DNA from 2 places in the Streptomyces sp. bgisy027 genome. Region 2 is predicted to be linked to the other one. Evidence: predicted binding sites of a transcription regulator. Region 2 holds the regulator's gene; the other holds the start of a gene.
The links. Region 2 encodes HrcA, which represses chaperone genes, less so after heat shock. Its sites were predicted from a motif close to TTNGCACTCNGNNNNNCNGAGTGCNAA; they were not measured.
Positions count from the first base shown of each region.

Region 1: groL (chaperonin GroEL) is a predicted target of HrcA. The motif match lies at 9,228-9,254, and genes of this name have one in related genera.

Region 1 covers NZ_JBYIVZ010000017.1:89,976-105,818, reverse strand. The annotation lists gene nagA (N-acetylglucosamine-6-phosphate deacetylase) at 1-83, opposite strand, end outside; gene AC3ETA_RS19370 (ROK family protein) at 83-1,027, opposite strand; gene AC3ETA_RS19365 (extracellular solute-binding protein) at 1,187-2,431, shown strand; gene AC3ETA_RS19360 (DUF3263 domain-containing protein) at 2,468-2,719, shown strand; gene otsB (trehalose-phosphatase) at 2,760-3,644, shown strand; gene AC3ETA_RS19350 (alpha,alpha-trehalose-phosphate synthase (UDP-forming)) at 3,829-5,331, opposite strand; gene AC3ETA_RS19345 (glucosyl-3-phosphoglycerate synthase) at 5,427-6,371, opposite strand; SAM riboswitch class I at 6,519-6,688, shown strand; gene thrC (threonine synthase) at 6,707-7,993, shown strand; gene AC3ETA_RS19335 (ubiquitin-like small modifier protein 1) at 8,105-8,380, shown strand; gene AC3ETA_RS19330 (cold-shock protein) at 8,823-9,029, shown strand; gene groL (chaperonin GroEL) at 9,417-11,039, shown strand; gene AC3ETA_RS19320 (NADH:flavin oxidoreductase) at 11,392-12,519, shown strand; gene AC3ETA_RS19315 (metallophosphoesterase) at 12,548-12,724, shown strand; gene AC3ETA_RS19310 (hypothetical protein) at 12,763-12,912, shown strand; gene AC3ETA_RS19305 (MFS transporter) at 13,070-14,548, shown strand; gene AC3ETA_RS19300 (hypothetical protein) at 14,552-15,127, opposite strand; gene AC3ETA_RS19295 (DinB family protein) at 15,166-15,699, opposite strand; gene AC3ETA_RS19290 (DUF397 domain-containing protein) at 15,726-15,843, opposite strand, start outside.
Region 2 covers NZ_JBYIVZ010000001.1:389,445-405,287, reverse strand. The annotation lists gene hemW (radical SAM family heme chaperone HemW) at 1-76, shown strand, start outside; gene AC3ETA_RS01795 (Uma2 family endonuclease) at 177-749, shown strand; gene AC3ETA_RS01790 (DUF3097 domain-containing protein) at 739-1,542, opposite strand; gene AC3ETA_RS01785 (MBL fold metallo-hydrolase) at 1,574-2,317, opposite strand; gene hrcA (heat-inducible transcriptional repressor HrcA) at 2,482-3,498, shown strand; gene dnaJ (molecular chaperone DnaJ) at 3,499-4,635, shown strand; gene AC3ETA_RS01770 (nitronate monooxygenase) at 4,804-5,889, shown strand; gene AC3ETA_RS01765 (16S rRNA (uracil(1498)-N(3))-methyltransferase) at 5,886-6,635, shown strand; gene AC3ETA_RS01760 (hypothetical protein) at 7,088-7,645, shown strand; gene AC3ETA_RS01755 (S41 family peptidase) at 7,793-10,966, shown strand; gene AC3ETA_RS01750 (histidine triad nucleotide-binding protein) at 11,064-11,417, shown strand; gene AC3ETA_RS01745 (ribonuclease Z) at 11,430-12,335, shown strand; gene AC3ETA_RS01740 (adenosine deaminase) at 12,356-13,348, shown strand; gene AC3ETA_RS01735 (MFS transporter) at 13,365-14,606, opposite strand; gene AC3ETA_RS01730 (IclR family transcriptional regulator) at 14,809-15,597, opposite strand; gene AC3ETA_RS01725 (5-dehydro-4-deoxyglucarate dehydratase) at 15,748-15,843, shown strand, end outside.

The DNA of each region.
Region 1 (15,843 bases), on a different contig from region 2:
ACGAGGGGTGCCTTGTCGGTTGCGGGGTGCGGGCGTTCCGTGGCTTGTCGCGCAGTTCCCCGCGCCCCCAGGTCGGCTGTCATCAGGGAGTTACCTCCGTACGGTCGGTTCGGTCGAGGAGATCCCAGGCCAGGAGCCCGGCGCCGAGGCATCCCGCCGTGTCGCCCAGGGCCGCGGGGACGATGGACGGCAGCTTCTGGAAAGTGACCCGCTGCCGGACCGCGTCCCGCAGTGGTGTGAACAAGGTTTCCCCCGCCTCGGCGAGGCCGCCACCGATGATCAGGGTGCGGGGGTCCAGCAGGGTGAGAGCGGTGACCAGGCCGTCGGCGAGGGCGTCCACGGCCTCCTGCCAGATCCGTACGGCGTTCGGGTCCCCGGACGCGACGGCCTTGGCGCAGTCCGCGGCGTCCGCCTCCGGGTCCCCGCAGGCCGCGGCCCACGCCTCGCTCACGGCCGCGGCGGACGCGAACCGCTCCAGGCAGCCGCGCTGTCCGCACGGGCAGGGGGCGCCGCCCGGCCGTACGACGATGTGGCCGATCTCGCCCGCGAAGCCGTGGGCGCCCGCCTCCACCCGGCCGTCGATGCCGATGGCGCCGGCGATCCCGGTGCCCAGCGGCACGAAGAGAAAGCGGTCGGCGCCCCGGCCCGCGCCGATCCGGCCCTCGGCGAGACCGCCGGTGCGCACGTCGTGGCCGAGGGCGACGGGGACCCCGCCGAGCCGCTCGGACATGAGCCGGCGCAGGGGTACGTCCCGCCAGCCCAGGTTGGCCGCGTAGGCGGCGATGCCGTGCTCCTCGTCGACGATGCCGGGGACGGCGACGCCGACGGCGGCCGCGGGCTCGCCGAAGCGCTCCTCGCCGTACCCGCGCAGCTCCGCGGCGAAGTCGAGGATTCCCTCGACGACCGCGTCCGGCCCGCGCTCGCGTCCGGTCGGGCGGCGGGCCTGGTGGAGCAGCTCACCACCCGCGCCCGCCAGGGCGGCCTTCATCCCGGTGCCGCCCACATCGAGGGCGATGACATGTCTCACGGGGGACAGTGTGGCTTGCGCACCCGCGAGAGGTCTAGTCCACTTACGTGGTGTAGACCTGATGGGGGCAATATGTATGACGTTTCGAAAATTTCGAACATGGGCGTGGGGCGGTTTGGCGTGCAGCGGCGTAGTCGTGGTCGTAGGCGTACGGGAGCGATGGCGGCGGTGTCCGCGCTGGGCCTGACGGCGGCCCTGGGAGGCTGCGGGCTGACCGGCGGCTCGGGCGACGTGACCCTGCGGCTGGTCGCCGCGGACTACGGGGACAGCGAGTCGAACGGCTCCCAGAAGTACTGGGACAAGCTCGTCACGGCCTACGAGGCCGAGCACCCCGGCGTCACGGTCGACGTCACCGTGTACTCCTGGAACGACGTCGACGCCAAGGTCAAGGAGATGGTCGACGCCGGGAAGGCCCCGGACATGGCCCAGATCGGCGCGTACGCCGACTACGCCGCGAAGGGCCTGCTCTACCGGGTCGACGATCTGCTCTCCATCCCCGTACAGGCGGACTTCGGCGCCCAGTTCGCGGACGCGGGCCGGGTGAAGGACGTGCAGTACGGCATCCCGTTCGCCTCCTCCACGCGGCTGCTCTTCTACAACAAGACGCTCTTCGAGAAGGCCGGCATCTCCGCGCCGACCACCTGGAAGGAGCTGGCCGCCGACGCCGAGGCGCTCAAGGCGCAGGGAGTGAGGACGCCGTACGCGCTGCCGCTCGGCGCCGAGGAGGCGCAGGCCGAGACGATGCAGTGGCTGCTCAGCGGCGGGGGCGGCTACACCGACCGAAACCTCGGCACGTACAGCATCGACTCCGCCGAGAACGTCGCCACCTTCGACTGGCTCAAGAACGACCTGGTCGGCAAGGGCCTCACCGGCCCGGTCGCACCCGGCGAACTCAACCGCGCCGACGCCTTCGCCGCCTTCGCGGCCGGTGACGTCGGCATGCTCAACGGCCACCCGACCCTGATGCAGATGGCCAAGAAGAAGGGCGTGAAGTTCGGCATGGTGCCGATGCCCGGCGTCGACGGCCCGAGCAAGGTCTCCATGGGCGTGGCGGACTGGATGATGGCCTTCAAGGAGAACGGCCACGCCGACGAGGTGGGCGACTTCCTCGACTTCGTCTACGACAAGCAGAACGTCCTGGACTTCTCCCGCGAGTACGACCTGCTGCCGGTGACGAACTCCGCGTCCACGGTGATGACCGCGGCCGAGCAGGACGCCGACCTCAAGCCCTTCCTGGAGCAGCTCCCGCTCTCCGAGCTCTACCCGGTCGGCCGCACGTCCTGGGCGGAGGTCAGCGCGGACATCAAGAAGCGCATAGGCAGGACCGTCACCTCCGGCGGCAGCCCCTCGGCGGTCCTCGGCGGGCTCCAGACGACGGCGACGCGGGCCGAGAGCGCCGAGTAGCGGCGGTTGTCGGTGGCGGGGGTTACGGTGCGAGCCATGGACCAGCACCAGGACCCGCCCGAGGCCGCCCTCGCCGAGCGCGAGCGGGCCATCCTCGCTCTGGAACGCCGGGGCTTTCCGGGCCCCGGCGTCAAGGAGCGCGCGATACGCGAGGAACTGGGCCTGGCCCCCGTCCGCTACTACCAGCTGCTGAACGCCCTGCTGGACGACCCGAGGGCCCTGGCCCACGACCCGGTCACGGTGAACCGGCTGCGGCGGGTGCGGGAGGCCCGGCGGGCGGAGCGCTGAGCGAGGGGTGGGCGGCGCCCTCGCTGGATAGGGTCGACGTATGGCCAGTGACAAGAAAAAGGATCTGACCGACCCCGACCCGGCCGGCGCCACGGCCCCTCTGCCCACCCCCGCGACCGCGCGCGGCCGTGACGGGCTCGCCGCGCTCCTCGCGAGGCCCGCGCGGGCACTGATCGCCCTGGACTTCGACGGGACGCTCGCCCCGATCGTGCCGGACCCGGAGCAGGCGCGGGCCCACCCCGACGCCCTCACGGCGCTCACGGCGCTCGCCCCGAAGGTCGCCGCCGTCGCGGTGATCACCGGCCGCCCGGCCGACGTCGCCGTCCGGTACGGCGGCTTCGCCGGGGTCCCCGGCCTTGAGCACCTCGTCGTGCTCGGGCACTACGGCGCCGAGCGCTGGGACGCCGTCAGCGGCGAGGTCACCGCGCCCGACCCGCACCCCGGCGTCGCGGCCGCACGGGCCGAACTCCCCGGCATCCTCGACGCGAACGGCGCCGGAACAGGCACCTGGACCGAGGACAAGGGACACGCCGTCGCCGTCCACACCCGCCGCGCGGCCGATCCCCAGGGCACCTTCGATGCCCTGCGCACCCCCCTCGCCGACCTGGCCGTGCGCAACGGCCTGATCCTCGAACCCGGCCGCATGGTCCTGGAACTGCGCCCGCCCGGCATGGACAAGGGCGTCGCGCTGAGCGAGTACGTACGGGAGCTCGGCGCCGAGTGCGTCCTGTACGCCGGCGACGACCTCGGCGACCTGTCCGCCTATGCCGCCGTCGACAAACTCCGCTCCGACGGCACCCCCGGCCTGCTGGTGTGCAGCGGCAGCGAGGAGGTCACCGAACTGTCGGAACGGGCGGACATCGTGGTGGACGGCCCGGCAGGGGTCGTACGGCTGCTGAAGGCGCTCGCCGACCGGGCCGGCTGACCCGCGGCTGCCTGCCCCGGCGGCTGGGCCCGGCCGGACCGAACGCCCGGTCACGGGTCGGCCGGAGCGAACGCGACCGGGCTGGGGCCGGTTGTCCGTCGCGGGCCGGGTGGCGGGACAGAGCCGGCCGGTCCCGGCCGGCAGGCCGCCCCGCTTCAGTCGGGCTGACCGGGCGCAGACGGGCTCACCGGGCTCCGGCGGGCGGACCCGCCTGTTCCTCCAGTGCGTGCAACTGGTCCAGGAACCACTGGGCGGGCGGCAGCGCGGTCGCGGCGGCCGCCAGGCGCTTCGAGCGCTCCGCCCGCTCCTCCGGCCGCACGGACAGGGCCTCGTGCAGCGCCCGTGCCGTGCCGACCACGTCGTACGGGTTGACGGTGATCGCGTCCTCGCCGAGCTCCTCGTGGGCCCCGGCCTCCCGCGACAGCACCAGCGCGCAGCCCTCGTCGGAGACGACCGGCACCTCCTTGGCGACGAGGTTCATGCCGTCCCGGATGGGGTTGACCAGCGCCACGTCCGCGAGCCGGTAGGCGGCCAGCGAGCGGGCGAAGTCGTCCTTGACGTGCAGCACGACCGGGGTCCAACCCGGCGTGCCGTACTGCGAGTTGACTTCGTCCGCCAGCCGCTGCACCTCGGCCGTGTAGTCCCGGTACACCGCCAGGTCCTGCCGCGAGGGGTAGGCGAAGGCCACGTGCACCACCCGCTCGCGCCACTCGGGGTGGTCGTCGAGCAGCTGCCGGTAGGAGAGCAGACCGCGCACGATGTTCTTGGACAGCTCGGTCCGGTCGACCCGCACGATCGTCCGGCGGGCGGTGCCGTCCGGGGCCGAGCCGATCTCGGCGCGGAGCGCGGTCATCCGCTCCGCCACGTCCGCCCGGTGGGAGCGTTCGCGCAGGAAGTCCGCGTCCGCGCCCAGTCCGTGCACGCCGATCCGCGTGCCCCCGAGCCCGTCGGCGAACCGGGCGCAGCACGCCTCGAACGCGTCCGCCCACCGCCGGGTGAGGAACCCCAGCCGGTCCGCGCCCAGCATCCCGCGCAGCACCTGCCCGGCGATGTCGTCGGGCAGCATCCGGAAGTACTCCGGCGGCGCCCACGGCGTGTGCGAGAAATGGCCGATCCTGAGGTCGGGGCGCAGCTCACGCAGCATCCCCGGCACCAGCGTCAGGTGGTAGTCCTGCACCAGCACCGCCGCCCCCGGCGCCGCCCGCCCGGCCAGCGCCTCGGCGAAGGCGCGGTTGTACGCCTCGTAGGACGCCCACTGCCGGCGGAACTCCGCGTCGAACACCGGCTCCAGGGGCGTCTGGTAGAGCATGTGGTGGACGAACCACAGCACCGAGTTGGCGATGCCGTTGTACGCGTCCGCGTGCACGTCCGCCGGGATGTCCAGCATCAGCACGCCGTCCTCTCCCGCCCGCCGCCCGCCACCACCCTTCTGCGGAGGGGCCTCCGGCCCCGCACCTGCGATTCCGCGCCGCACCGCCTCTCGGTCGCCGTCGGACAGCGCCGAGCACACCCACAGGGCGCCCGCGTCCGGCCCGATCGCCGACAGCCCGGAGACGACTCCGCCGCCCCCGCGCCTGGAGTGCAGCGAGCCGTCGTCCCGCACCTCGTACGAGACCGGGCCGCGGTTCGACGCGACGAGGACCTTGGCAGCACCGTGCGCACCCGGCGCATCCTGCGTGGAAGCCATAAGCCTCAACCTAGCCCGCCCCGGAAACGCTCAAACGTGCGGTTCCGCTCGCTGGAGGGCTCTGGTCCGCCCTGTATACGGCCGGTTTCCGGCGTTTACGCGACCTTCCGCTTCGCGTACTCGGCGATCTCCACCATCGGCGGCCGTTCCTCGGTGTCCACGGAGTACGTACGCGGCTCGAAACCGTCCTCGCCGCGCTCGAACTGGGTCAGCGACGGCCGCACCAGATGCCCGCGGGCCAGCCGCAGCTGCGCCGTGCGGTAGATCGCGGCGGACATCCGGCCGAGCGCCTGCCCGTCCTGGTGCCGGTGCTTGCGCACCCCCACGTCCACCTGGGCCAGCGCGTCCAGCCCCACCAGGTGCAGCGCGTCGACCAGCATGCCCAGCTCGACGCCGTACCCGACCGGGAACGGGAGCTGTTCCAGCAGGCTGCGGCGGGCCGCGTACTCGCCGCCGAGCGGCTGCACGAAGCCGGCGAGCTGCGGCCAGTGCATGTTGAGCAGCGGGCGTGCCATCAGCTCGGTGACCCGGCCGCCCTGCCCGGCCGCACCCCCCAGCGGACGGTCGTACATCGCCTTGACCAGGTCCACGCCGGGGTCGGTGAGCAGCGGGCCGACGATCCCGGAGACGAAGTCGGAGGAGAACTCCTTCAGGTCGGCGTCGATGAAGCAGACGATGTCGCCGCTCGTCACGAGCAGGGAGCGCCACAGGACCTCGCCCTTGCCGGGCACGGTGGGGACGCGCGGCAGGATGTCGTCGCGGTGCACCACCCGGGCGCCCGCCGCGGCGGCCACCTCGGAGGTGCGGTCGGTGGAGCCGGAGTCGACGACCACGATCTCGTCGACCAGCGGGACCTGCCGGACGAGGTCATGGGCGATGATCGAGACGATCTCGCCGACCGTCTCCTCCTCGTTGAGCGCGGGCAGCACGACGGACACCGACTGGCCCGTGCGCTGTTTGGCGGCCAGGATGTGATGCAGCGGGCGGTCGGCAACGGACCAGGAGCGGCTGCTCAGCCAGCGCTCTGCTTCTTCCAGCACGGTCGGCGGCTCCTCACTGTCGGGAGGTCTGTGATCCATCTCGCGGATCGGACGGCTATCTCAACTGTCCTGGCGTTCGGTTACAGTCTTGAACAACGCGGATGACCATCGCATGTCCGAGGTCGGCCGTCGTCCACAACCGAATACCGCTCATCCAGAGGGGCAGAGGGATACGGCCCGATGAAGCCCCGGCAACCCTCCAGTCGGTTCTCGTAGATCAGCGTCGATCGTCACGGCTGATCGTCTCCGCGAGGCTCCCGGCTAGGGAAGGTGCCAAATCCGTCTCACGGCGAGATGCGTCGTGAGGAAGATGAGGAGAAAGGGCCTCGCCTCACATGGCTGCGCAGACTGTTGCAAGCACCACCGAATCCACCGTAGACCTCGGCCCCGCCGCGGCGCTCTCCTGCCGCGAGTGCGGTCACCGGGTACCGCTCGGCCCGGTCTTCGCGTGCGAGGAGTGTTTCGGCCCGCTGGAGATCGCCTACGACTTCTCGGCCCACGACGCCGAGGAGCTCCGCAAGCGGATCGAAGCGGGCCCCGCGAACATCTGGCGCTACGCGCCACTGTTGCCCGTCCCGGCCGACGTCGCCGACAAGCCGAACCTCAACCCCGGCTGGACCAAGCTCGTCAAGGCCGACCACCTGGCGAACGAACTCGGCGTCGACGCCGGCAAGCTGTTCGTCAAGGACGACTCCGGCAACCCGACGCACTCCTTCAAGGACCGCGTCGTCGCCCAGGCCCTGGAGGCCGCCCGCGCCTTCGGTTTCACCACGCTCTCCTGCTCCTCCACCGGCAACCTGGCCGGCGCGGTGGGTGCCGCGGCCGCCCGTGCCGGCTTCCGCTCGTGCGTGTTCATCCCGCACGACCTGGAGCAGGGCAAGGTCGTCATGGCCGCGATCTACGGCGGCGAGCTCGTCGGCATCGAGGGCAACTACGACGACGTGAACCGTTTCTGCTCCGAGCTGATCGGCGACCCGGCCGGCGAGGGCTGGGGCTTCGTCAACGTCAACCTGCGGCCCTACTACGCCGAGGGCTCCAAGACCCTGGCGTACGAGATCTGCGAGCAGCTCGGCTGGCGGCTCCCGGACCAGTTGGTCGTCCCGATCGCGTCCGGCTCGCAGCTCACGAAGATCGACAAGGGGCTCCAGGAGCTGATCAGGCTCGGGCTCGTCGAGGACAAGCCGTACAAGATCTTCGGTGCGCAGGCCGAGGGCTGCTCGCCGGTGTCGACCGCGTTCAAGGCCGGCCACGACGTGGTCCGTCCGCAGAAGCCGAACACCATCGCCAAGTCGCTGGCCATCGGCAACCCGGCCGACGGGCCGTACGTCCTCGACATCGCGCGCCGCACCGGCGGGTTCGTGGAGGATGTGACGGACGAGCAGGTCGTCGAGGCGATCAAGATCCTCGCCCGGACCGAGGGCATCTTCGCGGAGACCGCCGGCGGTGTGACCGTGGGCGTGACGAAGAAGCTGATCGAGAACGGCGTCCTCGACCCCACCAGGACCACCGTCGTGCTGAACACCGGCGACGGCCTCAAGACGCTGGACGCGGTGGCCGGCACGGGGCTCACTGCGACAATCCGCCCCAACCTGGACTCGTTCCGCGAGGCCGGCCTCGCCTAGTCGTTTTTCGTCCGCGGGCCGGTGGGGGCTGGTCGCGCCCACGCGGCGGCAGCCGCAGATCGAACACGGCCCCGCGCCCCTGGGCCCGTACACCTGACCGGAGGTTTCATCGTGAGCGTCAACGTCCGCATCCCGACCATCCTGCGCACCTACACCGGCGGGCAGGCCGAGGTCGCCGCCGAAGGTGCCACCCTCGGCGAGGTCATCGCCGACCTGGAGAAGAACCACACCGGGATCGCCGCCCGGGTGCTCGACGACCAGGGCAAGCTGCGCCGGTTCGTCAACGTCTACGTCAACGACGACGACGTGCGTTTCGAGCAGGGCCTGGAGACGGCGACCCCGGACGGTGCGGGCGTTTCCATCATCCCGGCCGTCGCCGGCGGCTGACCGAATGACCGATCATTACCATCGGTAACCCAGGTTACTGAGAGTTCATCGAATTGCCTCCTCCGTGAGAGAAGCGGAGGGGGCAATTCTGTGTGGTTGAGCGAGGTACAGTTGGGGAACGTGCCGCCGGTCTCCGAGTCGGTTGCCTTGAATTTCTGCCGTAAGCCCGACAAGAAGTAGCCAAAGTGTGCGGGGTTTTTGCGGCTTTTGTTCCGTATGCCGGGTCCGACTTGACCTGAAGTCAGCGGAATTGTCCCCACATTCCCGACCGGGCGTGCCCGGATTTCTCGTCCGATTGACCTGTTGCAGACGGCAGTTGGGCAGATACATTCAGCCGCGGTCGACGCGTTCCGGCGCACGCCCCCGACCGATGGGGGGTGAGGTCTGACCCGGATCCGCGAAGTGTGGATCTGTGCAAGGGCCAGTAATAGGGGAGTTAGGCATGGCTCAGGGCACCGTCAAGTGGTTCAACGCGGAGAAGGGGTACGGCTTCATCGCGGTCGACGGTGGTGCGGATGTTTTCGTCCACTACAGCGCGATCCAGATGGACGGGTACCGCACCCTGGAAGAGGGCCAGCGGGTCGATTTCGAGATCTCGCAGGGTCAGAAGGGGCCGCAGGCGGACATGGTCCGACTGGCGACCGGCTGAAGCACGCGTCGACTAACAGCAGCGACGTACTTCTTCGAAGGGCCCGCACCTCCCGGGGTGCGGGCCCTTCGTCGCGTTCGCGCCCCGTTCGCGCCCTGTTCGCCCCGGCGGAGCGCCCCGCCCGATCCCCGGGAGCCGCTTGCGCCCGCCCGTCACCCGACCACCGCCCCTCAACGAGCGCCCGCTTCGCGAGCGCGCCTTGCACTCTCCTGGGTCGAGTGCTAATCATTGCGTTAGCACTCTGAAGGTGAGAGTGACAAAGAAGGACCGGGTCGGTGAGGCCCGCAGGCCAGGTGGGGCAAGGAACCACGAGGCATGTGAGCCGTCCGTCGCGGGCGCGGGCGCGGTCCGAAGGAATCACCCCCAGTCCTGGAGGGACCACTTCACATGGCCAAGATCATCGCGTTCGACGAGGAGGCGCGGCGCGGCCTCGAGCGCGGCATGAACCAGCTCGCGGACGCCGTGAAGGTGACGCTCGGCCCCAAGGGCCGCAACGTCGTCCTCGAGAAGAAGTGGGGCGCCCCCACGATCACCAACGATGGTGTCTCCATCGCCAAGGAGATCGAGCTCGAGGACCCGTACGAGAAGATCGGCGCCGAGCTGGTCAAGGAAGTCGCCAAGAAGACGGACGACGTCGCCGGTGACGGTACGACCACCGCGACCGTTCTCGCCCAGGCCCTGGTCAAGGAGGGTCTGCGCAACGTAGCCGCCGGCGCCAACCCGATGGCCCTCAAGCGCGGTATCGAGCGTGCCGTCGAGGCCGTCTCCGCCGCCCTGCTGGAGCAGGCCAAGGACGTCGAGACCAAGGAGCAGATCGCCTCCACGGCCTCCATCTCCGCCGCCGACACCCAGATCGGCGAGCTCATCGCCGAGGCGATGGACAAGGTCGGCAAGGAAGGCGTCATCACCGTCGAGGAGTCCCAGACCTTCGGTCTGGAGCTGGAGCTCACCGAGGGTATGCGCTTCGACAAGGGCTACATCTCGGCGTACTTCGCCACCGACATGGAGCGGATGGAGGCGTCGCTCGACGACCCGTACATCCTGATCGCCAACTCCAAGATCGGCTCCGTCAAGGACCTGCTCCCGCTCCTGGAGAAGGTCATGCAGTCGGGCAAGCCGCTGCTGATCATCGCCGAGGACGTTGAGGGCGAGGCCCTGTCGACCCTGGTCGTCAACAAGATCCGCGGCACCTTCAAGTCCGTCGCCGTCAAGGCCCCGGGCTTCGGTGACCGCCGCAAGGCGATGCTGAACGACATCGCCATCCTCACCGGCGGCGAGGTCATCTCCGAGGAGGTCGGTCTCAAGCTGGAGAACACCTCCCTGGACCTCCTGGGCAAGGCCCGCAAGGTCGTCATCACCAAGGACGAGACCACCATCGTCGACGGTGCCGGCTCCTCCGAGCAGGTCGCCGGCCGCGTGAACCAGATCCGCGCCGAGATCGAGAACAGCGACTCGGACTACGACCGCGAGAAGCTCCAGGAGCGTCTGGCGAAGCTCGCGGGCGGCGTGGCCGTCATCAAGGCCGGTGCCGCGACCGAGGTGGAGCTCAAGGAGCGCAAGCACCGCATCGAGGACGCCGTGCGCAACGCCAAGGCGGCCGTCGAGGAGGGCATCGTCGCCGGTGGTGGCGTGGCCCTGCTGCAGGCCTCCGGTGTCTTCGAGAAGCTGGAGCTGGAGGGTGACGAGGCGACCGGCGCTGCCGCGGTCAAGCTCGCGCTCGAGGCCCCGCTGAAGCAGATCGCCGTCAACGCCGGCCTTGAGGGCGGCGTCGTGGTGGAGAAGGTCCGCAACCTCACCCCGGGTCACGGCCTGAACGCCGCGACCGGTGAGTACGTCGACCTGGTCGCCGAGGGCATCATCGACCCGGCGAAGGTGACGCGTTCCGCGCTGCAGAACGCCGCGTCGATCGCCGCGCTGTTCCTCACCACCGAGGCCGTCATCGCCGACAAGCCGGAGAAGGCCGCCGCGCCCGCCGGTGGCGGCATGCCGGGCGGTGACATGGACTTCTGATCGGCCTCGGGGGCGCTGACCTCCGGTTGATCAACGTCCTTCCCGAGGGCGGCGCCTCTTGTTGCGACATTCGCGACAGGGGGTGCCGCCCTCGGTGCGTTTGACGGGTGCGGGCCGGTGGGGGCTGGTCGCGCAGTTCCCCGCGCCCCTGAAGAAGGGGCGTCCGCCGCGCGCCCCTCAGGGGTGCGTGGGAACTGCGCGACCAGCCCCCACGCACCTGCGGTCGCCCGTGAAACCGATCCCCCTCCTCGGGAATGCGCAGTCTCACACCCATCGTTGCTTAATGAGGTGCAACAATGCGTGTGCACATACTGACCGGTATAAGAAGACCCCTATCCCCTGGAGCCCCCACGTGACCGTCACCCAGCCCGCCGCCTCCCGTGCGGCGCAGATCCTCGCCCGGCCGACCGCGATCAACGGCCTCACCGTTCCCAACCGCATCGTGATGGCGCCGATGACGCGGATGTTCTCGCCGGGCGGTGTGCCGGGTGCGGATGTGGAGTCGTACTACTCGCGTCGGGCCGCCGCCGGTGTGGGGCTGATCGTGACCGAGGGGACGTACGTCGGGCACGAGTCGGCCGGGCAGAGCGACCGGGTGCCGCGGTTCCACGGCGAGGAGCAGCTCGCCGGCTGGGCGAAGGTCGCCGACGCGGTGCACGCCGCGGGCGGCACCATCGTGCCGCAGCTGTGGCACATCGGCATGGTGCGCGAGCAGGGCCAGCCGCCGTACGCCGAGGCGCCCGCGGTCGGGCCGTCCGGGCTGCGGATCGGCGCCGACGTGGCCACCGGCAAGGCGATGACCCGGCGCGACCTGGACGACGTGATCGGTGCCTTCGCCGAGGCCGCCGCGGACGCCGAGCGCATCGGCTTCGACGGCGTGGAGATCCACGGCGCCCACGGCTACCTCGTCGACCAGTTCCTGTGGGAGGGCACCAACCGCCGCACGGACGCCTACGGCGGTGACCCGGTCGCCCGTGCCGCCTTCGGAGCGGAGATCGTGGCCGCCGTACGCGAGCGCGTCTCCCCGGACTTCCCCGTCATCTTCCGCTACTCGCAGTGGAAGCAGGAGGCCTACGACGCCCGCCTCGCCGAGACCCCCGAGCAGCTGGAGGCCATCCTGGCCCCGCTCGCCGCGGCCGGTGTCGACGCCTTCCACGCCTCCACCCGCCGCTACTGGATCCCGGAGTTCGACGGCTCCGACCTCAACCTCGCGGGCTGGACCAAGAAGCTGACCGGCAAGCCCACCATCACCGTCGGCTCGGTCGGCCTGGACGGCGAGTTCCTGGGCGCCTTCGCCGGCCAGGGCTCCGGGGTCAAGGGCATCGACGACCTCCTGGACCGTCTGGAGTCCGAGGAGTTCGACTTCGTCGCCGTCGGCCGGGCGCTGCTCCAGGACCCCGAGTGGGCGGCGAAGGTGCTGGAGGGCCGCTTCGGGGACCTGGCGCCGTACGACGCGGCGTCGCTGAAGACCCTGAGCTGAGCCCCGACTCGCGGCAACCGTCGGAGAGATGAGGATCCTTCATCTCTCCGACACCCATGTGGAGAAGACCGACGCCCCCAACAAGTACGGCGTCAACGCCACCGACTCGCTGCGGCTGATGCTCGCCGAGCTGAGGCACCTGCGGGCCGTCGACGCGATCGTCGTCACGGGGGGCATCGCGGACGACGGCGCCGTGGAGGCGTAGGCGGCGACCTGACGACGGCACCCGGCACGGACCGCGTGGTGCGCGGCGCGTCGGCGTCCCTGGTGGAGCTGGACGGCCCGTCCGGCCCCCTCTTCCACACCCTCCACGCCCGTGATCCCCGGGCGCACGAGACGGTGTACGAGCTGGACGAGGGGCAGGTGCGGGCGCTGGTCGAACGGGAGGGCTGAGCGGGTTCCGCCCTTGGCCCGGGTCCCGCCTCCGTCCGGGCAGGGGGCGTGACCTGGGTCGCTTGAGTAAGTCAATCAACTGACTTAAGGTTGCCCAGGTCAATCAGTCAGGTCGATCAGGCACCCTTCCTGCTCGTACGCCCTCGGAGGCCCCGCCATGTCCCACGCCCCTGCTCCTCCCGCCGAGGCGGGGGCCGGAGCCCCGCCGCGGTCGAACGCCGTGGTGGCGGTGCTGGCCTTCGCCGGAATCGTCGTCTCGCTGATGCAGACGCTGGTCATCCCGATCGTCCCGGAGCTGCCCGAGCTGCTGGACGCCCCGGCCTCCGACACCGCCTGGGCGGTCACGGCGACCCTGCTCGCCGCCGCCGTCGCCACCCCCGTGATGGGCCGGCTCGGCGACATGTACGGCAAGCGGCGGATGCTGCTGGTCAGCGTCGTCCTGCTGGTGGCCGGCTCCGTCGTCTGCGGTCTGAGCGACGCCCTGGTCCCGATGATCGTCGGCCGGGCGCTCCAGGGCCTGGCCTCCGGGGTGATCCCGCTCGGCATCAGCATCATGCGCGACGAACTCCCCGCCGAGCGCCTCGGCTCCGCCACCGCCCTGATGAGCGCCTCCCTCGGCATCGGCGGCGCGCTCGGCCTGCCAGCCGCCGCGCTCATCGCGGACAACTTCGACTGGCACGTCCTGTTCTGGACGTCGGCCGGCCTGGGTGTCGTGGCCCTCGGATGCGTGCTGCTCTTCGTCCCCGAGTCGCAGGTGCGCACCGGCGGGCGCTTCGACCTGGTCGGCGGCACAGGCATGGCCCTCGGGCTGGTGTGTCTGCTGCTCGGCATCTCCAAGGGTGCCGACTGGGGCTGGACCAGCGGCACCACCCTCGGTCTGTTCGTGGCGGCCGTGCTGATCCTGCTCGCCTGGGGCCGGTGGGAGCTGCGCACCGAACAGCCGCTGGTCGACCTCCGTACGACGGCCCGCCGGCAGGTGCTGGTCACCAACCTGGCCTCGATCGCGGTGGGCTTCGCGATGTTCGCGATGAGCCTCGTCCTGCCGCAGCTCCTCCAGCTCCCCGCCCGGACCGGCTACGGCCTCGGCAGGTCGATGCTGGTCGCGGGCCTGTGCCTGGCGCCGTCCGGCCTGGTCATGATGGCCACGGCCCCGGTGTCGGCGGCCATCTCCCGGGCCAAGGGCCCCAAGGTCACACTGATGACCGGTGTCCTGATCGTGGCCGCGGGCTACAGCCTCAACATCGTCCTGATGTCCCAGGTCTGGCACTTCATCCTGGTCGCCTGCGTCATCGGCGCGGGCATCGGCTTCGCCTACGGCTCCATGCCGGCCCTGATCATGGGCGCGGTGCCCGCGTCGGAGACGGCCGCCGCGAACAGCCTCAACACGCTGATGCGCTCCCTCGGTACGTCCACCGCGAGCGCCGTCGCGGGCGTGATCCTCGCCCAGATGACGACGGACCTCGGCGGCTACGCCCTCCCGTCCGAGAACGCCTTCAAGGTGGTCCTCGCGGTGGGCGCCGGCGCGGCACTGCTGGCCTTCGTCGTGGCGTCCTTCATCCCGCGCCAGGGGTCGGCCGCCGCCGGGGGGCTCGTGGCGCAGCCGGCGTCGGAGCCGGCGCGGGCCACGGCCGAGTAGCTCCTACAGATTGCCCAGCGGCTCGATGTCGACCTTCACCGGGGTGCCCCACACCCGCAGCACCTCGTAGTCGGTGAACTCGTGCACGAGCCGGTAGGCCATCGCGGGACGCGGGCCGCGACGCTGGGCGGCGAGGTACAGCTCGGCCTCCCGGCGGTCACGGCGCGGCGTCCCGCACAGCTGCCACTCCTGCCCGTTCCACAGCTCCGGCAGCCACCGCTGCTGAGGCTGCGGGCGGTCACCGCGGACGCCGTAGCGGGACGGCACCGGGTGCTCGGGCGCCTGCGGGGCCGCCGGGCCCGAGCCGCCGTACTCGGAGCGGCGGGCCGACCTGCGCCGGGTCTCGCACAACAGGCACAGGTCCGGGGCCGCGGGGTCCACCGGGCCGCCCGGGTGCTCCGTGCACCGGGTCGTCCGGGCGGCCGTCGAGACGCTCTCGTCCAGCAGATCGATGGCGCGGCGCAGATCCGCCTTGACCTCGTGCAGCCGGGCGTCCGGCGTGTCGGCGGTCAGGGCCTCGCCGTGCTCGCCGAGGAGGCGGAGGGCTCGGCCCAGTGCCGTCAGTTGGGCGTGGTTCATGCAACCCAGTGTGCAGTCCCACGCCCGTACGCCGTCCCTCAGCCCATGCTCTTCGCCCCGTCCAGGGACTCCCGGATGATGTCGGCGTGGCCGGCGTGCTGCGCCGTCTCGGCGATGATGTGCAGCAGCACCCTGCGGGCCGACCAGCGGGCCCCGGGCTCGAACCACGAGGCCTCCGGCAGCGGGTGGGAGGCGTTGAGGTCGGGAAGGTCCGCGACCAGCTTGTCGGTCAGCGCGGCCACTTCCTCGTACGCCGCCAGGACCCCCTCCAGAGTGTCGCCGGGCAGCATCCGGAAGTCGTCGGCCCGCTTCGCGAAGTCGGCCTCGGTCATGTCCTTGAAGTCGGGCATGGCCGACGTGCCCCGCTCGATGAATTCCGCCCAGCGCCGCTCCGTCGACGTGACGTGCTTGATCAGGCCGCCGAGACACAGCTCACTGGCCGTGGTCCGCTGCCCCGCCTGCTCGTCGGTGAGGTCCCGGGTGGTGAACCGCAGGAAGTGCCGGTGCTTGGCCAGCGTCTCCAGGAGGTCGGAGCGCTCGTCGGTGACGGTGTTGTTCGAGGTCTCGTTCATGAGCCCTACGGTAGGAACCGATTAGGTCAGATTCTGACCGCATTGACGAAGGCCGCCCAAACGGACGCGGGAAATATGAGCGCCGGGCCGTGGGGGGTCTTGGAGTCGCGGACGGGGACGAGGTCGGGGATGTCGTGGGTGACT
Region 2 (15,843 bases):
TGAGGAGGGGCGTGCGGTACTGACGCTTCGGGGGCGGTTGCTGGCGGATGCGGTGGTCAGGGACTTGGTGGACTGATCACTCGGGCGAGTGAATCGGTGCGGAACGTCGGTTCGGTCCCTAACCTGATTCGTAGGCTGCCGCCAAAAGGACGCGGCGGATGTGGAGGGCCACGGAGATGACCGCTGTGGATGATCGCCGGGTGCATGAGGCATTCGAGAACCTTGAGGTCCCCGAGGGCTTCAAGGCTGAGCTCATCCGGGGGGAAATCGTGATGATGGCCGGACCCGACAAGGTCCACAACCGCATCGTGCAGGCAGTGCAAGATCAGATCCCGTCGGCCGGATGGGACCGGCTGCAAACGCAGGACGTCGCCTTTCCCGGTCAGGACAGCGAGCCACAACCGGACCTCGTCGTCCTGGAGGTCGGCGCCGATGACGGCCCCGGGCGGCTCGTGCCCGCAGGTGCCGTGACCTTGTTGGTGGAGGTCGTCTCCAAGACCAGCGTCCACCGTGACTACGTGGAGAAGCGGTCGATCTACGCAGCCGGTGGGGTCCCCGCATACCTGATCATTGACCCCTTCGAAGCCAAGTGCCTGGTGTTGTCGGAGCCGATCGGGAGCGGTGTTTCGGCCGACTATCAGTCGGAGCGAACCCGTAAGTTCGGGGATTCGGTGCCGCTGCCATGGGTGAGCATCGATCTGGACACGAGCAGGTTCGGCACCTTGCCGCCGCTCGGTGCTACGCCGTGACGAAGTCGATCAGTTCCTCCACCCTCCCCAGCAACTCCGGCTCCAGGTCCTTGTAGGACCCCACCCGCTGGAGAATCGCCTGCCACACTGCCCCGGTGTTGTCCGACGGCCAGCCCAGGGCCCGGCAGACCCCGGTCTTCCAGTCCTGGCCGTGCGGGATCCGGGGCCATGCCTCGATGCCGAGGGCCGACGGCTTCACCGCCTCCCAGATGTCGATGTACGGGTGGCCCACCACCAGGGCGTGCTCGTTCGTCACCGACTCGGCGATGCGCCACTCCTTGGTGCCGGGCACCAGGTGGTCCACCAGGACGCCCAGGCGCGCGTCCGGACCGGGTGCGAATTCGGCCACGATCGACGGCAGGTCGTCGACGCCCTCCAGGTACTCCACGACCACGCCCTCGATGCGCAGGTCGTCGCCCCACACCTTCTCGACCAGCTCGGCGTCGTGCCGGCCCTCCACGTAGATACGGCCGGCGCGGGCAACGCGGGCGCGGGCGCCGGGGACCGCGACCGAACCGGACGCCGTACGGGTGGGGCGTACCGGAGCCGCCCCCGACGGGCGGACCAGCGTGACGGCCTTGCCCTCCAGCAGGAATCCGCGCGGCTCCAGCGGGAACACCCGGTGCTTGCCGAAGCGGTCCTCCAGGGTCACCGTGCCCGCCTCGCAGCGGATCACCGCGCCGCAGAACCCCGTGCCGGGCTCCTCGACCACCAGGCCGGGCTCCGCCGGGACCTCGCGGACGGGCTCGGGCTTCTTCCAGGGCGGGGTCAGGTCCGGGGAGTACTGGCGCATTCGGATGACGATAGGAGAAGCACGCCCGCGCTCACTGCGACACGCCGAATTCCGACGCGAGCTCGTCGCGCTGGCGCCGTACGAACTCCGCGTCCACCACCGCTCCGTGACCGGGCACGTACAGCGCGTCCTCACCGCCCAGGGACAGCAGCCGGTCCAGCGCGGCCGGCCAGTGCGAGGGCACCGCGTCGGGACCGGCCTGGGGCTCGCCCGACTCCTCCACCAGATCGCCGCAGAAGACCACCTCCCGATCGCCTGTGACGTCGCCCGGCACGAACACCACGAGGTCGTGCGCGGTGTGGGCGGGGCCCAAGTTCGCCAGCAGGACCCGGCGGCCACCGCCCAGGTCGAGCGTCCACTCGCCGCTGACCTGGTGTCGTGGCCGGATCAGCGCGTCCACCGCCTCCTCCGCCGCGGCCGGATCCAGACCGTGGCGCACCGCGTCGGCCCGCAGCTCCTCGCGCGCCTGCCGGCCGTCGAGCACCGTGTCCATGCCGACCGGGCCGTAGACCTCCGCGCCCGCGAACGCGGCCGCCCCGAAGACATGGTCGAAGTGGGGATGCGTCAGCGCGAGATGAGTCACACGGTGACCGGCGAGCAACTGCGCCTGCGTACGCAACCGCACGCCCTCCGCCAGGCTCGACCCGGCGTCGACGACCAGCGCGCTGCCGTCCCCCACGACCAGCCCCGCCGTGCAGTCCCACCCCGGGAGCCGGCACCTGCCCACCCCGGACGCCAGCCGCTCCCATCCCAGCTCTTCCCAAGTCACCGTCATGCGGCGACGCTAGCGGGGACACCCGCGTCGAGCACGGCGGACCTGGCCCGGCCTTGCCCGGGGTGTACCCCACCGCCGTACACTGGCCGGGGACGGCTGGCACTCGGATGGACAGAGTGCCAGGAAAGATGTCAAGGGGAACGAGTTCTGGAGGTGTGCGCGAGATGCTGAGCGAACGCAGGCTCCAGGTGCTGCGCGCCATCGTCCAGGACTACGTCGGGACGGAGGAGCCGGTCGGCTCCAAGGCGCTCACCGAGCGGCACAACCTCGGTGTCTCCCCGGCGACCGTCCGCAACGACATGGCGGCCCTGGAGGACGAGGGCTTCATCGCCCAGCCGCACACCAGTGCCGGGCGCATCCCCACCGACAAGGGTTACCGGCTGTTCGTCGACAAGCTCGCCGGCGTCAAGCCGATGACCCCGCCCGAGCGACGCGCCATCCAGAACTTCCTCGACGGCGCCGTCGACCTCGACGACGTCGTGGCCCGCACGGTACGGCTGCTCGCGCAGCTCACCCGGCAGGTCGCCGTCGTGCAGTACCCGTCGCTGACCCGGTCCACCGTCCGGCACGTCGAGCTGCTCTCGCTCGCGCCCGCGCGGGTGATGCTCGTGCTGATCACGGACACCGGCCGGGTCGAGCAGCGGATGATCGACTGCCCGGCGCCCTTCGGCGAGGCCTCGCTCGCGGATCTGCGGGCACGGCTGAACAGCAAGGTCGCGGGGCGGCGCTTCACCGATGTGCCCAGGCTCGTCGAGGACCTCCCCGAGGGCTTCGACCACGAGGACCGCGGCACCGTCTCGACCGTGCTCTCCACCCTCCTGGAGACACTCGTCGAGGAGAACGAGGAGCGGCTGATGATCGGCGGCACCGCCAATCTCACCCGCTTCGGGCATGACTTCCCCCTCACCATCCGGCCGGTCCTGGAAGCCCTGGAGGAGCAGGTCGTCCTCCTCAAGTTGCTTGGCGAGGCCGGGGATTCGGGCATGACCGTGCGGATCGGGCACGAGAACGCCTATGAGGGACTCAACTCCACTTCAGTGGTCTCGGTGGGCTACGGTTCGGGCGGCGAGGCAGTCGCCAAGCTCGGCGTGGTCGGACCGACCCGCATGGATTACCCGGGAACGATGGGAGCGGTACGCGCAGTGGCACGTTACGTCGGACAGATCCTGGCGGAGTCGTAAGTGGCCACGGACTACTACGCCGTGCTCGGCGTGCGTCGCGACGCGTCGCAGGAAGAGATCAAGAAGGCCTTCCGGCGGCTCGCCCGCGAGCTGCACCCGGACGTCAACCCGGATCCGAAGACCCAGGAGCGGTTCAAGGAGATCAACGCCGCTTACGAGGTGCTGTCGGACCCGCAGAAGAAGCAGGTCTACGACCTCGGCGGCGACCCGCTCTCGCAGGCGGGCGGCGCGGGCGCGGGCGGCTTCGGCGCCGGTGGCTTCGGCAACTTCTCGGACATCATGGACGCGTTCTTCGGTACGGCGTCCCAGCGCGGTCCGCGCTCGCGCACCCGGCGCGGCCAGGACGCGATGATCCGGCTGGAGGTCGAGCTCGACGAGGCGGCCTTCGGCACGACGAAGGACATCCAGGTCGACACGGCCGTCGTCTGCAACACCTGTAGCGGTGAAGGGGCCGCACCCGGCACCTCCGCCCAGACGTGTGACATGTGCCGCGGCCGCGGTGAGGTGTCCCAGGTGACGCGGTCCTTCCTGGGCCAGGTCATGACGTCGCGGCCCTGCCCGCAGTGCCAGGGCTTCGGCACCGTCGTCCCGACGCCGTGCCCCGAGTGCGCCGGCGACGGCCGCGTGCGGTCCCGCCGCACCCTCACGGTCAAGATCCCGGCCGGTGTCGACAACGGCACCCGGATCCAGCTCGCCGGTGAGGGCGAGGTCGGGCCCGGCGGCGGTCCCGCCGGTGACCTGTACGTCGAGATCCACGAACTCCCGCACTCCACGTTCCAGCGGCGCGGCGACGACCTGCACTGCACGGTGACGATCCCGATGACGGCGGCGTCCCTCGGCACCAAGGTGCCGCTGGAGACGCTGGACGGCATGGAGGAGGTCGACATCCGGCCCGGCACCCAGTCCGGCCAGTCGATCCCGCTGCACGGCCGCGGTGTCACGCATCTGCGGGGCGGCGGCCGCGGCGACCTCATCGTGCACGTCGAGGTCCAGACCCCGACCAAGCTGGACCCCGAACAGGAGCGGTTGCTGCGCGAGCTGGCCAAACTGCGGGGCGAGGAACGCCCGCAGGGGCAGTTCCAGCCGGGTCAGCAGGGGCTGTTCTCGCGGCTGAAGGATGCTTTCAACGGTCGCTGACCCGTGGGTGGGGGCGGCTCGCCGTGGCCGGGGGCTGCCGCCCCCGGACCCCCGCTACGGCCCTGAAGGGGCCTCGTCCTCGAACGCCGGACGGGCTTCCTTCAGCCGGCTCCCGCCAAGCGGTAGACCCGATTCGGACTTGTTCGGAGGACGTGACAACATGCCGTCATGTCCTCCGCGCTGACCGATCTTTTCCCCCATCCGATCGTGCAGGCCCCCATGGCGGGCGGCGTCTCCGTGCCGCATCTCGCTGCCGCCGTGTCCGAGGCCGGTGGGCTGGGCTTTCTCGCCGCCGGGTACAAAACCGCCGACGGGATGTACCAGGAGATCAAGCAGCTGCGGGGACTGACCCAGCGCCCCTTCGGCGTGAACGTGTTCATGCCGCAGCCCGAGTACGCCGACGCGGCCGCCGTGGACGTCTACCGTCACCAGCTCGCCGGTGAGGCCGCCTGGTACGAGGTCGAGCTGGGGGACCCGGACAGCGGTCGCGACGACGGCTACGACGCCAAGCTCGCCGTGCTGCTCGACAACCCGGTGCCGGTCGTCTCCTTCCACTTCGGCGTGCCCGGCGCCGAGGTACTGGAGTCCCTGCGCCGCGCCGGCACCGTCACCCTCGTCACCGCCACCACCCCGGACGAGGCACTCGCCGTGCAGCGGGCCGGTGCCGACGCCGTGATCGTGCAGGGCGTCGAGGCCGGCGGCCACCAGGGCACCCACCGCGACCACCCCGAGACCGACTGCACCGGAATAGGGCTGCTGTCGCTTCTCGCCCAGGTCCGCGAGACCGTCAGCCTGCCGCTGGTCGCCGCCGGCGGCATCATGCGCGGCAGCCAGATCGCCGCCGTCCTCGCGGCCGGCGCCGGCGCCGCCCAGCTCGGCACCGCCTTCCTCATCACCCCGGAGTCCGGCGCCAACGCCCTGCACAAGCAGGCGCTGACCAACCCCCTGTTCGTGCGCACCGAGCTGACGCGCGCGTTCTCCGGACGCCCCGCGCGCGGCCTCGTCAACCGCTTCATGCGCGAGCACGGCCCGTACGCCCCCGCCGCCTACCCCGAGGTCCACCACCTCACCTCGCCGCTGCGCAAGAAGGCCGCCGCGTCCGGCGACCCGCAGGGCATGGCGCTGTGGGCCGGGCAGGGCCACCGCATGGCCCGCGAACTCGCCGCCGGGCGGCTGGTGGAGGTCCTGGTCGCCGAACTGGACGCGGCGTCGACAGCGTTGTCGGCCTACCCGGAGGGCGGTGCGGCCGGATGACCGCGCCGGTCTTCGTCGTCGAGTCGATGGAGCGGGCCGGCGGCGCCGAGTTCGTGCTCGACGGTCCCGAGGGCCGGCACGCCGTCTCGGTGAAGCGGCTGCGGGCCGGCGAGGACGTCGTCCTCACCGACGGGCACGGCCGCTGGGCCGAGGGTGTGGTCAAGGCGGCCGAGGGCAAGGACCGGCTGGTGCTGGAGCTCGGTGCCGTGGCCGAGGAGGCCCCCGAGCGGCCCCGGATCACCGTCGTGCAGGCCCTGCCCAAGGGCGACCGCGGTGAACTCGCCGTCGAGACCATGACCGAGACCGGCGTCGACGCGATCGTGCCGTGGGCGGCCGCCCGGTGCATCACGCAGTGGAAGGGCGAGCGGGGCCTCAAGGCGCTCGGCAAGTGGCGGGCCACCGCCCGCGAGGCCGGCAAGCAGTCGCGCCGGGTGCGCTTCCCCGAGGTCGCGGACGCGGCGACGACCAAGCAGGTCGCGGCGCTGCTCGCGGCGGCCGACTTCGCCGCCGTACTGCACGAGGACCGCGACTACGGCAGCGAGCCCCTCGCGACCGCCGACCTGCCGGCCGAGGGCGAGATCGTGCTCGTCGTCGGGCCGGAGGGCGGGGTGTCGCCGGAGGAGCTCGTCCTCTTCGAGGAGGCGGGGGCGAAGGCGTACCGTCTGGGCCGTACCGTCCTGCGCACCTCGACCGCCGGAACCGCGGCGACGGCACTGCTCCTCGGCCGTACCGGCCGCTGGTCCTGACATCGGTCGCGCGTCCGGTTCGCAACCCGGTGGAATGGTGTTCGGCTCATCGCGCGCGATGGGCGGTTGGCGTTGCCACGGTCATCGCGTCCGACAGGACCTACCGCCGGACGGGCGGGAAGTGACGCCTGTGGAGGCCCAGCTCCGGCGAGTGCGGCTCGGGGCCGCCACGCGCGTGCGGGCGCCGTCCGGGCGGAGGTTCAGGACCTCACGGCACATGTCGCCGTCGTGGTGCTTGTGCCGGACGCTCCACAGACACGTCGTCCGCTCGTCGGCGACGAGCCCGCGCGGTCGGCGGTGGCGTCGCATCCGGCCACACCACGGCGCCGGGCACCGCCCGGTCTCCGGGTTCTCAGGGCCGGTTGGGCGGCACCCGATGGTGACGTCCGAGGTCCTGGAGTGGCCGTATGCGCTCTACCGCGTCGGCCGGGACAGTGGCAGGCTCCCCTCCCATGGGGGCATTCAGGAGGATTCCAGGTCGCGTGGACCGGCGTGCGGGGCGCGGCGTGCGGGTGGCCGGTGCCGCCGGGATCGTCGTGGTCGCGGTCGGCGGGCTGGGCGCCTGCGACCCGGGCGGACTGAGCAGCGCGACCGTCGCGTTCACCACCGACCAGACCGTGACCGCGGAACTGGAGCGGCAGAAGGCCGACGTGCAGTGGCTCAACTGCACCGGCTCCTACGACGGCGGCGGCAACAAGAGCTCCGGTGCCACGGCGAGCGAGAACACCGTGGTCAAGGTCGACTGCGAGGGCGAGACCGGCGACGGCAAGGACATCGTCGTCACCGGCCGGATCACCCGGGCCGTCAGCGGCGCCTGTGTGCGCGGGGACCTGGTCGCCAAGATCGACGGCAAGGAGTGGTTCCACGTCAACGGGCTCGGCAAGTGCGACGCCACACCCTCGCCCGTGAACCCGGGCGGCGGACAGCAGCCCGGGCCCACCGTCACGGTGACCGTCACCAAGACCGTCTACTGCAAGGAACACCCGAACTGCTGGCCGGAGGGCAAGTGACCGCTTCCCCCGGGCGGCGCGGGCAAGTGATCCAAAGGGCTGTTCGCGCACGCCGCCCTTGCTTAGGGTGATCGGGTGACACAGTCCGCGACGGCCGTGACGACCTCGGCCTCCCTCCCGCCGGCCGCACACCCCTCGTCCGCGTATCTGCGGTACCCGCATCTGCACGGCGACCTGGTCGCCTTCACCGCCGAGGACGACGTGTGGATCGCCCCCCTCGACGGCGGCCGCGCCTGGCGGGTCAGCGCCGACAACGTGCCGGTCTCCCGGCCGCGCATCTCGCCCGACGGCACGACCGTCGCCTGGACCTCCACCCGCGACGGCGCCCCCGAGGTGCACATCGCGCCGGTCGACGGCGGCCCCTCCAGGCGCCTGACGCACTGGGGCAGTTGGCAGACCCGGGTGCGCGGCTGGACCCCGGACGGCCGGGTCCTCGCGATCAGCACCCGGGGCCAGGCCGGCAGCCGCCGCACCTGGGCCCACACCGTCCCGCTCGACGGCGGCCCCGCGACCACCCTGCCCTACGGCCCCGTCGGCGACGTCGTGCACGGGCCGCACCTGGTGCTCGCCTCCGCGCCGATGGGCCTGGAGGCCGCCCGCTGGAAGCGCTACCGGGGCGGTACGGCGGGCAAGCTGTGGATCGACCGGGAGGGCGCGGGCGACTTCGTACGGCTCCACGAAGAGCTGGACGGGAATCTCGAGGACCCCGTGTGGGTGGGGGACCGGATCGCCTTCCTCTCCGACCACGAGGGCGTCGGGGCCCTGTACTCCTCGCTCGCCGACGGCTCCGACCTGCGCCGGCACACACCGGTCGACGGCTTCTACGCCCGGCACGCCGCGAGCGACGGCACCCGGGTCGTGTATGTGTCCGCCGGTGAACTCATGTTGCTGGACGACCTCGACGGCGCCGAGCCGCGCCGGCCGGACATCCGGCTCGGCGGGCAGCGCACCGACCGGCAGCCGTATCCGCTGAACGCCGCCCGCTCCTTCGGGGAGGCCGCGCCCGACCACACCGCGCGCGGCAGCGCCGTCTGCGTCCGGGGCACCGTGCACTGGGTCACCCACCGTTCCGGCCCCGCCCGCGCACTGGCCGCCGAGCCCGGCGTACGGGCCCGGCTGCCCCGCACCTTCCGCGCGGACGGCGAGGAGTGGGTGGTGTGGGTGACGGACGCCGACGGCGACGACGCGCTGGAGTTCGCCCCGGCGACCGGGCTCGCGCCCGGGGCCACCCCGCGGCGACTGGCCGCCGGACAGCTCGGGCGGGTGCTGGAGCTGGCCATGGCGCCCGACGGGAGCCGGGCGGCGGTCGCCGCGCACGACGGCCGGGTGCTGTTCGTCGAGCGGGAGAGCGGCGAGGTCCGCGAGGTCGACCGCAGCGTGGACGGTGACGTGTCGGGGCTGGTCTTCTCGCCCGACTCGGCCTGGCTCGCCTGGTCGCACCCCGGCCCGCGCCCGCTGGCCCAGCTCAAGCTGGCCAACACCACCGACCTCTCGGTCTCCGAGGCGACCCCGCTGCGGTTCCAGGACTACGCGCCCGCGTTCACGCAGGACGGCAAGCACCTGGCGTTCCTGTCGACGCGTGCCTTCGACCCGGTCTACGACGAGCACGTCTTCGACCTGGCCTTCGTGGTCGGCTCCCGCCCGCACCTGATCACGCTGGCGGCCACGACGCCGTCCCCCTTCGGTCCGCAGCGGCACGGCCGCTCCTTCGACGCGCCGGACAAGGAGGAGACCCCCGACAGCGAGGGCAGCCCCACCACCCGTATCGACCTCGAAGGGCTCGCCGACCGGATCGTGCCGTTCCCCGTCGAGGCCGCCCGCTACACCGGCCTGCGGGCCGCGAAGGACGGCGTGCTGTGGCTGCGGCACCCGGTGCGCGGAGCCCTCGGCGCCTCCCGGGCCACGCCCGACGACCCCGAGCCCAAGACCGAGCTGGAGCGCTACGACCTCCTCCAGCGGCGCGTCGAGCATCTCGCCGACGACGCCGACGACTTCGAGGTCAGCGGCGACGGCAAGCGGGTCCTGCTGTGGACCGACGGCAGGCTCAAGGTCGTACCGAGCGACCGGCGGGCCTCCGGCGACGAGGACAGCGACTCCAACATCACCGTGGACCTGACCCGCGTACGGCAGCGGATCGACCCGGCCGCCGAGTGGCGGCAGATGTTCGACGAGGCCGGCCGCATCATGCGGGACCACTTCTGGCGGCCCGACATGAGCGGGGTGGACTGGCCGGGCGTCCTGGACCGCTACCGCCCGCTCCTCGACCGCGTCGCCACCCACGACGACCTGATCGACCTGCTGTGGGAGGTGCAGGGCGAGCTGGGCACCTCGCACGCCTACGTGTCGTCGCGCGGCGGATACGGCGGCGGGGCCCGGCAGGGACTGCTCGGCGCGGACATCTCCCGTCACGCCGACGGGAGTTGGCGCATCGACCGGATCCTGCCGTCGGAGACCTCGGACCCCGACGCACGGGCACCGCTGGCCGCGCCCGGCGTCGCGGTGCGGGCCGGCGACGCGATCGTGGCCGTGGCCGGGGTGCCGGTGGACCCGGTGACCGGGCCGGGACCGCTGCTCGTCGGCACGGCGGGCAAGGCGGTCGAGCTGACGATCTCGCCGGCCGGCGGCGGGGACGTACGGCACGCGGTCGTGGTGCCCATCGCGGACGAGCAGCCGCTGCGCTACCACGCGTGGGTCGCGGACCGGCGGGCGTACGTCCACGAGAAGTCCGGCGGCCGGCTCGGCTACCTCCACGTGCCGGACATGCAGGCCCCGGGCTGGGCGCAGATCCACCGCGACCTGCGGATCGAGGTGGCCCGGGAGGGACTCGTCGTGGACGTCCGGGAGAACGGCGGCGGGCACACCTCCCAGCTGGTCGTGGAGAAGCTGGCCCGGCGGATCGTCGGCTGGGAACTGCCGCGCGGGATGCGGCCGTACAGCTACCCCCAGGACGCGCCCCGGGGACCCGTGGTGGCGGTCGCGGACGAGTTCTCCGGGTCGGACGGGGACATCGTCAACGCGGCGATCAAAGCGCTCGGCCTCGGACCGGTCGTGGGCACCCGGACCTGGGGCGGTGTGATCGGGATCGACAGCCGGTACCGGCTGGTCGACGGCACGCTGATCACCCAGCCGAAGTACGCCATCTGGCTGGAGGGCCACGGCTGGGACGTCGAGAACCACGGCGTCGACCCGGACGTGGAGGTGTTCCAGCGCCCACAGGACTGGGCGGCGGGCAGGGACACCCAACTCGACGAGGCGATCCGCCTGGCCCTGGAAGGGCTTGAGGAGCGGCCGGCCAAAGCGCCGCCGAGTCTGCCCACCTAGGGGCGCGGGGAACTGCGCGATCAACCCCCACGTGGCGGCACCCGGCGACGATACGATGCCCCCCGTGAACCGAACCGGCCCAACCCCCGGAGGGAACATGGCAGGGGAGCCGCAGGACGACTGCTTGTTCTGCAAGATCGTCGCGAAGCATGTTCCGGCGACGATCGTGCGGGAGACGGAGACGACCGTCGCCTTCCGGGACATCAACCCTCAGGCGCCCACCCACGTCCTGGTCATCCCCAAGGCGCACTACAAGGACGCCGCCGCCCTCGCCGCCGCCGAGCCGGCCCTCGCCGCGGACGTCCTGCGCGAGGCCCGGACCGTCGCCGACGAGGACAAGCTGGAGAGCTACCGCGTCGTGTTCAACACCGGAGCCGGCGCCGGCCAGACCGTGTTCCACGCGCACGCCCACGTCCTCGGCGGCCGTGGCCTGCAGTGGCCCCCCGGCTAGGCCGAAGCAGTCGTGTCCGTACGTGAGTTGGTCGTCCTCGGGACCGCGAGCCAGGTCCCGACCCGGCACCGGAACCACAACGGCTATCTGCTGCGGTGGGACGGCGAGGGCATCCTCTTCGATCCCGGCGAGGGCACGCAGCGCCAGATGCTGCGGGCCGGCGTCGCGGCCCACGACCTGAACCGGATCTGCGTCACCCACTTCCACGGGGATCACTCACTGGGGCTCGCCGGGGTCATCCAGCGGATCAACCTCGACAAGGTCCCGCACCCCGTGACCGCCCACTACCCGCGGTCCGGTCAGCGCTTCTTCGACCGGCTGCGGTACGCCACCGCCTACCGTGAGACCGTCGACCTCACGCAGGCCCCGGTCGACACCGACGGAGTCATCGCCGACACCGGCGGCTACACCCTGCACACCGCCCGGCTGTCGCACCCCGTCGAGTCGTACGGCTATCGCCTCGTCGAGCCCGACGGCCGCCGTATGCTGCCCGAGCGGCTCGCCGCGCACGGCATCAAGGGCCCGGACGTGGGCCGGCTCCAGCGCGAAGGCGTCCTCGGCGGTGTCTCGCTGGACGACGTGAGCGAGTTCCGGCGCGGACAGCGCTTCGCGTTCGTCATGGACACCCGGCTGTGCGACGGCGTGTACACCCTCGCCGAGGGCTGCGACATGCTCGTCATCGAGTCCACCTTCCTGGACCAGGACGCTGAACTCGCCGCCGAGCACGGTCATCTGACCGCCGGTCAGGCCGCCCGGGTCGCGCTCGGCAGTGGAGTACGGCATCTCGTGCTCACGCACTTCAGCCAGCGCTACACCGAGCCGGCCGATTTCGAGCGGCAGGCACGGGACGCCGGGTTCGACGGGGAGCTGACGGTCGCGCACGACCTGCTGAGGGTCCCGCTACCAAAACGTCGGTAATGCCGCCGTACGATGCGTTGATGCCCCTCCCCAAAGCAGAACTGCACCTCCATGTCGAAGGCACCCTTGAACCGGAGCTCGCCTTCGAGATGGCCGCTCGCAACGGCGTCACACTGCCCTACGGCGACACCGACGAGCTGCGCAAGGCGTACCAGTTCGAGGATCTGCAGTCCTTCCTGAACCTGTACTACGAGCTCATGGCCGTCCTGCGCACCGAGCAGGACTTCGCGGACCTCGCGCACGCCTATCTCGCGCGGGCCGCCGCCCAGGGCGTGCGGCACGCGGAGATCTTCTTCGACCCGCAGGCCCACACCAAGCGGGGCGTCGGGCTGGGCACGGTCGTCGAGGGACTGTGGCGGGCGCTGGGCAGCAGCGAGGCCGACCACGGGGTCTCCACCCGGCTCATCATGTGCTTCCTGCGCGACGACTCCGCCGAGTCGGCCATGGAGACGCTGCGGGCCGCCGAGCCGTATCTCGACCGGATCACCGGCGTCGGCCTGGACTCGGCCGAGGTCGGCCATCCGCCGGTGAAGTTCCGCGAGGTCTACGAGGCGGCCGCCCGGCTCGGGCTGCGGCGCGTCGCGCACGCCGGCGAGGAGGGCCCGCCCGCCTACATCACCGAGGCGCTGGACGTTCTCGGCGTCGAGCGCGTCGACCACGGGCTGCGCTGCATGGAGGACCCGGCGCTGGTCGAGCGGCTGGTGCGGGAGCGGGTGCCGCTGACCCTGTGCCCGCTGTCGAACGTGCGGCTGCGGACCGTCGACACCCTCGCCGACCACCCGCTGCCCGCGATGCTCGACGCCGGGCTGATGTGCACGGTCAACTCCGACGACCCGGCCTACTTCGGCGGGTACGCGGGCGACAACTTCGACGCGGTGCGCTCGGCGCTGGGCCTGGACCGGGAACGGCTCCGGGAGCTGGCCCGCAACTCCTTCCTCGCCTCCTTCCTGGAGGACGACGAGGAACTGCGGGCGCGGTATCTCGCCGAGGTGGCGGGCTACGCGTTCGGCTAGCCCGCCGGGCGGCCGCTCAGGTGGCGGCGGTCAGGCGGTCGGGGGCGGCCGGGGAGGCTTCGACGGTGTCCAGTGGGATCTCGACGACCTCGACCACCTCGACGACCTCCGCCGTCTCGGCGACCTCGCCGCTCGTGCGGGCCAGGCGGCCCAGCGCAACGGCCGTCATGGGGACGGAGACGACCAGCAGTCCCACCGCGAGGACCGCGCCCATGACCGGGAACCCGGCCCGCGCCGACAGCACGCTCCCGGCCAGCGGGCCCGCGGCCGTGCCCAGCGACGCCGCCGAACCCACGAGCACCGCCCAGCGGCCCCGTGGGTCGAGGGAGGCGGCGAGGCCGATGACGTACGACAGGACGATCGGGTAGATCGTGTTCCAGGCGATCTCGCCGGTCGCGAACGTCGGCAGATCGGTGGCGGACGCGCTGAGCGCGATGCAGCCCGCGATGAGGACCGTGCCGGCGCCGATCGGCAGGGCGAGGCCGAGCCGCGGGCCGAGCGCGCCCGCCCCGGTCACGCCGAGCAGCCCGGCGCCGAGCGCCACGGCGAACACCGCGCCGACCGTGGCCTCCGTCAACTGCGCCTGCGTGAGGCCGATCCGGCCGCTGACGCCCCACAGGGAGTTCTGGGCCAGGGACCAGCACAGCATGCAGCCGGCCAGGGCCAGGCCGGGACGCAGGTGGGGGAGCCGTGCGACGGGCCGGCGTGACTCGACCGTCGGCGCGTCGACCGGGATACGGCCCGTCAGCGGCCATACGGCGACGGCCGTGAGCGCGATGGCGGCCAGCGGCTGGCCATGGCCCGCACCGAGGTGCGGGACCGTCAGGTAGACGGCGCCCGCGAGGGCGGAGACGCCGAGCAGGCCGGCCGTGGTGGTCCGGTGGGGGTCCCGCTGGGCGGCGATACGGGTGGCCGCGACGGCAGTGGCCGTACCGGATCCGAAGCCGCCGACCAGGACGCCGAGGACGACGGCCGGGACGGCGTGCGCGAGGGCCGCGCCGCCGTAGCCGAGCAGGGCCAGGGTGAGGCCGATCCGGGCCGGCCTGCGGGCGCCGAAGCGATCCACGCGGGAGGCCAGCAGGAAGCCGGCCGAGGCCGAACTCAGCAGCAGCGCGCTGCCGACGGCACCGGCCTGGGTGGGGGAGAGCGGAAGTCCGGAGTCGAGCCTGCCGACGACGGTCGGCAGCAGATACGGAGCGAGGTACCCGGCCGTGAAAAGGGCAATGAGAGGCCAGGGGGTGGTGCGGGGGGCGAACACGGGCGGTCCCAGGGCATGCGAAAGGAGCGGCACAGAAAAAGGGGGAGGGGCGCATGCCGTCGACGGACAGGACCGCGCGGGCAATTTGTATCAAGCGGAGGGAGCCGCGAAGAAGTGGGGACGGAGTGATCTGAGGCACATTCCGTTTGCGGTGAGGGAAGGGGGGTAGTCGTGATGCTCGCCCGTGCCTCGTCGGGTACTCTCAGCTGCGCCAGTGCACCGAGCCGCCCCTGCCGCCGGGGGCCCTCGCCTCGATCTTCGCCCGGGTCTCCCGCAGCACCGCGACGATCCGCTCCTCGTGCGCGGCCGACAGCCGGGCCACCGGCACCGAGCAGCTGATCGCGTCCTGCGCCGGGGTGTCGTAGCGCAGCGCGAAGCCGAAGCCGACGATGCCGAGGACGCCCTCCTCGCGGTCGATCGACCAGCCGCGCGCCCGTACCTCGGCGAGGTCGGCGGCCAGCGCCTCGCGGCTGGTACGGGTGTTGGGGGTGAGTGCCCGGTAGGGGCCCTCGGGCAGGTCGCCGTCGGGGCGTTCGGCGAGCAGTGCCTTGCCCAGGGCGCCGACGTGCGCCGGCAGCCGGCGGCCGACCCGGCTGATCGTCCTGAGGTACTCGTGCGACTCGCGCGTCGCCAGGTACGCCACGTCCCGGCCGTCCAGCCGCGCCAGGTGGATCGTCTCGCCCAGCGCCTGCGACGCCTCGTCGAGGTACGGGCGCACCAGGCGCACACGCGGGTCGGAGTCGAGGTAGCTGGTGCCGGTGAGCAGGGCGTGGATGCCGATGCCGTAGAGCGAGCCGGTGACATCGGTGCGGACCCAGCCGCGCGAGATCAGGGTCTGGAGCAGCGCGTACATGGAGCTGCGCGGCACCTCCAGCTCGTCGGCCAGCTCCTGGAGACGCGCGGGCCGGTCGCCGCGCGAGGCGAGGAGTTCGAGGAGCTCGACCGTGCGCGCCGCGGACTTCACCTCGCGTACGCCGCCTGTCTCTGACATGGGCCGATCGTAATCGGACGGGCCGTGCGATTGACGGTCACCGTTCGCGTATCTAATCTCAGTTCTTATACGTGGAAGGCGTCCACATGGGGAGATGACAGGGTGAGCCTCAAGACGGACACGGACACGATCCGCCGGCTGCGGCACGGCATGACACGCGGCGTGCTGTCGTTCCCGCTGACGAGCTTCCACGACGACGGCTCGCTGGACGCGGACGGCTGCCGCGCCCATGTCGCCGCCCAGCTC